3 regions of the Enterobacter sp. ECC-175 genome follow, and region 2 is predicted to be linked to each of the others. Evidence: predicted binding sites of a transcription regulator. Region 2 holds the regulator's gene; each other region holds the start of a gene.
What was found. The regulator CRP, encoded in region 2, controls carbon source genes, mostly activating them, when cyclic AMP is high. The targets are predictions, from matches to a motif close to ATGTGANNNNNNTCACAT.

Region 1 (2,269 bases), 1.0 Mb from region 2:
GCCAGCGCATCCTGCTGCTCGCGGGTAATGCCGTAGGTTTTTGCCATCTGCTCTGCGGTGTCACCCATGCGCAGGCCGGTGGAATACTCGGCCACGGCGGGCGGAACGGGCATCAGGTCGCGCAGGCGTAAGCGGGAGAAAAGCTTAAGCTTTTGACCCGCGGTGCGCGCTTTGTTGGCGTCGACCAGGATCCGCGCCAGCTTTTTGCTTACGCCAATCGGCAGTACGGAAGAGGAGTCCGCCCCGCCCGCGATCCCGGCGCGAATCGTGCCCGCCATCAGGCTTTCCGCGACGTTGGCGACCGCCTGAAAGCTGGTGGCGCAGGCTCGGCTGACGCTGTAGGCGTCGGTGTGGACGTTCATCCCGGTACCCAGCACGATTTCACGCGCGATATTTGGCGCTTCGGGCATCTGAACGACCTGGCCGAAAACCAGCTGTTCAATCGCCTCCGGCGGTATTTCGCTGCGAGCCAGCATCTCCCCCACGACCATTTTGCCCAGATCGACGGCGGGTATGCCGTGATAGGCCGTCGCCTGACGGGCGAACGGCGTACGCAATCCGCTGACAATGGCAATGCGGTCACCCTGCCGGGTGGTAAGCGGTAATGCCTGACTCATAACACTCCCCTGTAAAAAAAATTCGCGTTAGCGCCAAAGTGGTCTGACCTGATAAATAGTCTTAACCATTTTTTTACATTGAGCCAATCGGGGAGACGAAAAAGTGGGAGCTAAGGCACAGAGAAGAAAAAGAAAATGCCCCCAGGTAAAAGCAAAACGGTAACCCGTAGGTTACCGTTTTTAGAGTTTGCACCCTCTCCCTGTGGGAGAGGCCGGGGTGAGGGCACCAGTCAGCAGAAATTAACGCAGGCCCAGCTGGAAAATCAGGGTTTCGGCTTCGCAGGCAAACACGAAGTCGATATCCAGCTTCACGCCGCCTTCCACTTCCGTGAAGGTGGACTTGATTTCGCACGGATCGGATTCCACGTCGCGCGCGCGCTGGGTCAGCGCGGCCAGCGTTTCGTCTGCCTCTGCACGGTTTGGGAAGACACGGCTGTAAGACGCGGTGCAATCGGTGTTGTCCATAATGGTACCAACATCCATACAGCAGCAAACCGGGGTTTCATCAGCACTGCATTTACTCATAGCTCAATTTCCTCTGTATTCGCGCCCTGCGCGAGATAAACACGATGCTGATATTTTACGCCCCGACGATAGCTCTCTCCAGCCGTTAATGGCGCAAAATCGGATAAGTGACCAATATCACACTAAAAAATGATCTAAAACAAAATTCGCCCTTTTGGATGAAGCGGTCTGGTCACAATTTTGCCAACCAGATCTCGTTTCAAGAAACATGTTTGAAAATATTAATAAACAAACTTGCAACATTCACGCTGGTCGGACCTATACTCACGCCACTGGTCTGATTTGTATGTAATACCGCAGACCCTACACTTCGCGCTCCTGTTACGGTATGTAACAATTATTGAATAAAAATAACTCAATGAGGTTATGGTCATGAGCCAGAAAACCCTGTTCAAAAAGACTGCGCTGGCAGTCGCAGTGGCAATCGTCTCAACGTCCGCCTGGTCCGCGGGCTTCCAGTTAAACGAATTTTCTTCCTCTGGCCTTGGCCGTGCGTATTCCGGGGAAGGTGCTATCGCTGATGACGCAGGTAACGCCAGTCGTAACCCTGCGCTGATCATGATGTTCGATCGCCCAACTTTCTCTGCGGGTGCCGTTTATATCGATCCTGATGTCAACATTTCAGGTAACTCGCCGTTCACGGGCGCGAGCCTGAAAGCAGACAACATTGCGCCAACCGCGTGGGTGCCAAACCTGCACTTCGTTGCGCCTATTAATGAACAGTTCGGTTGGGGCGCATCCGTCACCTCTAACTACGGTCTGGCAACCGAGTTTTCGGACAGCTACCCGGCTGGCGAATACGGCGGTAAAACCGATCTGACCACGCTGAACCTGAACCTGAGCGGCGCCTATCGTCTGAACGACAGCTGGAGCTTTGGTCTGGGCTTTGATGCGGTCTATGCCGATGCAAAAATCGAGCGTTATTCCGGCGAGCAAACTGCGGCCCTGCCGAAAAACAGTAACAAAATTGCCAGCCTCAAGGGCGACGAGTGGGGCTACGGCTGGAACGCCGGTATCCTCTATGAGCTGGATAAAAACAACCGCTGGGGTCTGACCTACCGTTCAGAAGTTAAAATCGACTTCGACGGCGATTACAAAAGCGGCATCCTGAGCCCGGTTAACGGCCT
Region 2 (2,269 bases):
GCGTCAGCAGTGGCGGCAGGGATTTTTCCGGGTCGGTATGCTGCGTGAGCAGGGTGTATTTGGCTTCGCAGTAGTCGGCCAGCTGAACGTAGAGCAGGCTCAGGGATTCGCGCAGCGGCTGTTCCCGCCACAGCCAGAACCAAAACCAGTTGAATACGCCGTACCACAGCGTGCCGAGGGCGTAGATCAGCAGCGGCTCCCATACCGGCATATTGCCCGCGAGGCTTAGGGTGAAAATGGCGGCGATCAGCGAGGCGGGCAGCAGGCGGGCGTGCAGCGAACTGATTTCAGCGGTAACGCCGAGCGTCATCGCCAGTACGGTTAAAATCAGCGGCAGTGGAATATCGCGCGCCAGCAGCAGCTGAACGGCGAGGCTACAGCCGGCAAACAGGCTGCCGCCAACGATCAGGCGTTTGAAAAAGCGCTTGTGCGGCGTGTCCAGCCCGGCAATGTTGCAGCAGGCGGGCACCAGGGAAAACAGCAGCCCCTGCTGGAGATGTCCAAGAATGAGGCCAATGGCCACGGGCAGGCACAACACCAGCGTTTGTCGCAGTGCGTAGTTTACTTCCGGGTGATAGATCAGCCTGCGCCACATGGGGGATAGAGACAAAAACGGCGTGACACCCTGCGGTGGCACGCCGTTTGACCGGAATTAACGGGTTCCGTAAACCACGATGGTTTTACCGTGTGCAGAGATCAGGTTCTGATCTTCCAGCATTTTTAGAATACGACCCACCGTTTCACGGGAGCAACCGACGATCTGACCAATCTCCTGGCGGGTAATTTTAATTTGCATGCCGTCAGGGTGGGTCATGGCGTCTGGCTGTTTCGCCAAGTTCAGCAGGGTCTGTGCGATACGACCGGTGACGTCGAGGAAGGCGAGGTTGCCCACTTTTTCAGACGTAACCTGCAGGCGGCGCGCCATCTGCGAAGAAAGACGCATCAGGATGTCCGGGTTAACCTGGATCAGCTGACGGAACTTTTTGTAAGAAATTTCAGCCACTTCACATGCTGTCTTTGCACGAACCCAGGCGCTACGTTCCTGGCCTTCTTCAAACAGGCCCAGTTCACCGATGAAATCGCCCTGGTTCAGATAAGAAAGGATCATCTCTTTCCCTTCTTCATCTTTGATCAGCACTGCCACCGAGCCTTTAACGATGTAATACAACGTTTCCGCTTTTTCACCCTGGTGAATCAGCGTGCTCTTTGATGGGTACTTATGAATGTGGCAATGAGACAAGAACCATTCGAGAGTCGGGTCTGTTTGCGGTTTGCCAAGCACCATGCGCTGTTATCCTCTGTTATAAGCTGTCTCCAGAGCCATACGTTGCATCCTGACTCTGGGTTTGCAATCGAATTCTTACCCATACCTGGGAAGTCGGCCGTCTAATGTGTCGCAGCCAGTAAAGTTTGATGTCCTCTGCATACATGTGTAACGTCAATGTATTACTGTAGCATCCAGAGTGTTTTAGCATAGCTTTTGCCGCGTGTCTCCTGGTGTCTCGCTTCAGCATGATGCAGGTCGCCTTCCGTTGCGAGAAATGTAACGCGCGCGTAATCTGTCACCAAAAATGCAACGTTGGAGTTAATAAATATGCAAGCGCGTGTGAAATGGGTCGAAGGGCTAACCTTCCTGGGCGAGTCCGCTTCCGGCCACCAGATTTTGATGGACGGTAACTCCGGCGATAAAGCGCCAAGCCCGATGGAGATGGTGCTGATGGCGGCAGGCGGATGCAGCGCGATTGACGTGGTGTCTATCCTGCAGAAAGGCCGTCAGGAGGTGACCAATTGCGAAGTGAAGCTGACGTCGGAACGTCGCGAAGAGGCGCCGCGCCTGTTCACGCACATCAACCTGCACTTTATCGTCACGGGCAAAGAGCTGAAAGACGCGGCGGTGGCGCGCGCGGTTGACCTGTCCGCTGAGAAGTACTGCTCCGTGGCGCTCATGCTGGAGAAAGCGGTGAACATTACCCATTCATATGAGGTGATCGAAGCGTAATGTCGGGGCATCGCGCCTGTTGATGCCCACACTCTAGCCCTCTCCCACGGGGAGAGGGAATATGCTCACGCGATCTGCTTGCCTTCCATCAGCCGCTGCACCAGCGGCGTCATGATTAACTCCATCGCCAGCCCCATTTTCCCGCCCGGAACCACCAGTGTGTTCATATGAGAAATAAACGAACCCTGCAGCATCGCCAGCAGCCACGGGTAATCAATCCCTTCCAGATTGCGGAAATGGATCACCACGAAGCTTTCGTCCAGAGAAGGA
Region 3 (2,269 bases), 2.2 Mb from region 2:
CGTTTTATAAACTGAACCGGCTGCGATGGGGCGGATAAATCATCGACGTCGCTTGCCGGTGCGATATCAATGGAGGTTGTACGACTCACACAATTTCCTTGCTTAACATCCCCGTGATTCAGGTGACGGGTAAGACCACGCCTTAAGGGTATGAAAATGTAAATATTCTGTCTAATATATTAATAATCTCAAATGATACTTTTAAAATATGAATATCGAGCTGCGTCATTTACGCTACTTCGTCGCCGTGGCGGAAGAGCTGCATTTTGGCCGGGCCGCCGCCCGGCTTAACATCTCTCAGCCTCCGCTTAGCCAGCAAATCCAGATCCTCGAACAGCAGGTTGGGGCGCGGCTGCTGGCGCGAACCAACCGCAGCGTCAGCCTGACGGCGGCGGGCGCGCAGTTTCTTGCCGACAGCCGCCAGATCCTCGCCATGGTGGAGGAAGCTGCCGCCAGAGCGGAACGCCTGTACCTGGGCGAGGCGGGCGAGCTGCGCATCGGCTTCACCTCCTCGGCGCCGTTTATTAGCGCCGTGTCGCACACCCTTTCGTCGTTCCGCCGCCATTACCCGGACGTGCACATTCAGACGCGAGAGATAAACACCCGCGAGCAAATCGCCCCTCTGAACGACGGCGCGCTCGACCTGGGGCTCATGCGCAATACGCAGCTGCCGGACTCTCTGGCGCGGCAGGTCATCCTGCGCGAGCCGCTGATGGCGATGATCCCGCGCGATCATCCTCTCGCCGCGCGGCCAGTCATCACGCTGGCGGAGCTGGCGAAGGAGCCGTTTGTCTTTTTCGATCCGCAGGTGGGCACAGGCCTGTATGACGATATTCTTGGCCTGATGCGTCGCTACGGTCTTGTGCCCTCTATCGCTCAGGAAGTGGGAGAGGCGATGACGATCATTGGCCTGGTCTCGGCGGGGCTTGGCGTTTCTATTCTTCCCGCCTCGTTTAAGCGGGTACAATTGCAGGAGATGCGCTGGGTCTCGCTTGCAGAAGAGGATGCCGTCTCGGAAATGTGGCTGGTGTGGTCGAAGCATCGCGAGGAGAGCCACGCTGCGCAGCGCTTTAAAAACCAGCTGATTAGCGCGTCGCAGGTCGCTTAATTCAGGGAAAAAGTGAGCAAAAATGTGCGTCAAATCACATGGCTAAGTAAAAATTTGACGACGCCTGGTGAAGTGCTTCACCATAGCCCACAGTTTATTTCGAAGCTCGAAAATAAGGGAGTACGAGGTGGTTGCTGATAGTCAGCCAGGGCATATCGATCAGATCAAGCAAACCAATGCGGGCGCGGTGTATCGCCTGATTGATCAGCTTGGCCCGGTTTCGCGTATCGATCTTTCGCGTCTTGCGCAGCTGGCGCCCGCCAGCATAACCAAGATTGTTCGCGAGATGCTGGAAGCGCACCTGGTGCAGGAAACGGAAATTCAGGAGCCCGGCAGCCGCGGCCGTCCGGCGGTGGGGCTGGTGGTTGAGACCGAGGCATGGCACTACCTGTCGATGCGCATCAGCCGGGGAGAGATTTTTCTCGCCCTGCGCGATCTGAGCAGCAAACTGGTGGTAGAAGATCAGCTCGACCTGCCGCTCGACGTCGGCCACTCCCTGCTGGACGCCATTATTACCCACATCGATCGGTTCTTTATTCGCCACCAGCAGCGCCTCGAGCGCTTAACCGCCATTGCGATTACCCTGCCGGGCATCATTGATACCGAAAACGGCATTGTGCACCGCATGCCGTTTTATGAGGGCGTAAAAGAGATGCCGCTGGGCGAGGCGCTGAGAAACCATACCGGCGTGCCCGTCTATATCCAGCACGACATCAGCGCCTGGACGATGGCCGAAGCGCTGTTCGGCGCCTCTCGCGGCGCGCGGGACGTGATCCAGGTCGTTATCGATCATAACGTCGGCGCGGGCGTCATTACCGACGGGCGGCTTCTCCATGCCGGCAGCAGCAGCCTGGTCGAAATCGGCCACACGCAGGTCGATCCCTACGGCAAGCGCTGCTACTGCGGCAATCACGGGTGTCTGGAAACCATTGCCAGCGTGGAGAGCGTGCTGGAGCTGGCGCAGGTTCGGCTGAGCCAGTCGATGAGCTCCTCGCTGCACGGCCAGCCCCTGACGGTCGAATCCCTGTGCGCCGCCGCGCGGGAAGGCGATCTGCTGGCGAAGGACATTATTACCGGCGTGGGTAACAACGTCGGGCGCATTCTCGCCATTATGGTGAATTTATTTAATCCGCAAAAAATCCTCATCGGCTCGCCGCTTGG

Region 1: a site for CRP is predicted at 1,248-1,265, ahead of V1599_RS18045 (YfcZ/YiiS family protein). Genes of this name have one in related genera too.
Region 3: a site for CRP is predicted at 1,131-1,148, ahead of mlc (sugar metabolism global transcriptional regulator Mlc). Genes of this name have one in related genera too.

The regions. Positions count from the first base shown of each region.
Region 1 is NZ_CP143776.1:3,795,746-3,798,014, forward strand. It holds gene fadI (acetyl-CoA C-acyltransferase FadI) at 1-617, opposite strand, end outside; gene V1599_RS18045 (YfcZ/YiiS family protein) at 858-1,142, opposite strand; gene fadL (long-chain fatty acid transporter FadL) at 1,515-2,269, shown strand, end outside.
Region 2 is NZ_CP143776.1:198,692-200,960, reverse strand. It holds gene V1599_RS01095 (YccS/YhfK family putative transporter) at 1-595, opposite strand, end outside; gene crp (cAMP-activated global transcriptional regulator CRP) at 653-1,285, opposite strand; gene V1599_RS01085 (OsmC family protein) at 1,595-1,999, shown strand; gene V1599_RS01080 (phosphoribulokinase) at 2,065-2,269, opposite strand, start outside.
Region 3 is NZ_CP143776.1:2,645,983-2,648,251, forward strand. It holds gene V1599_RS12645 (MFS transporter) at 1-89, opposite strand, end outside; gene V1599_RS12650 (LysR family transcriptional regulator) at 209-1,108, shown strand; gene mlc (sugar metabolism global transcriptional regulator Mlc) at 1,236-2,269, shown strand, end outside.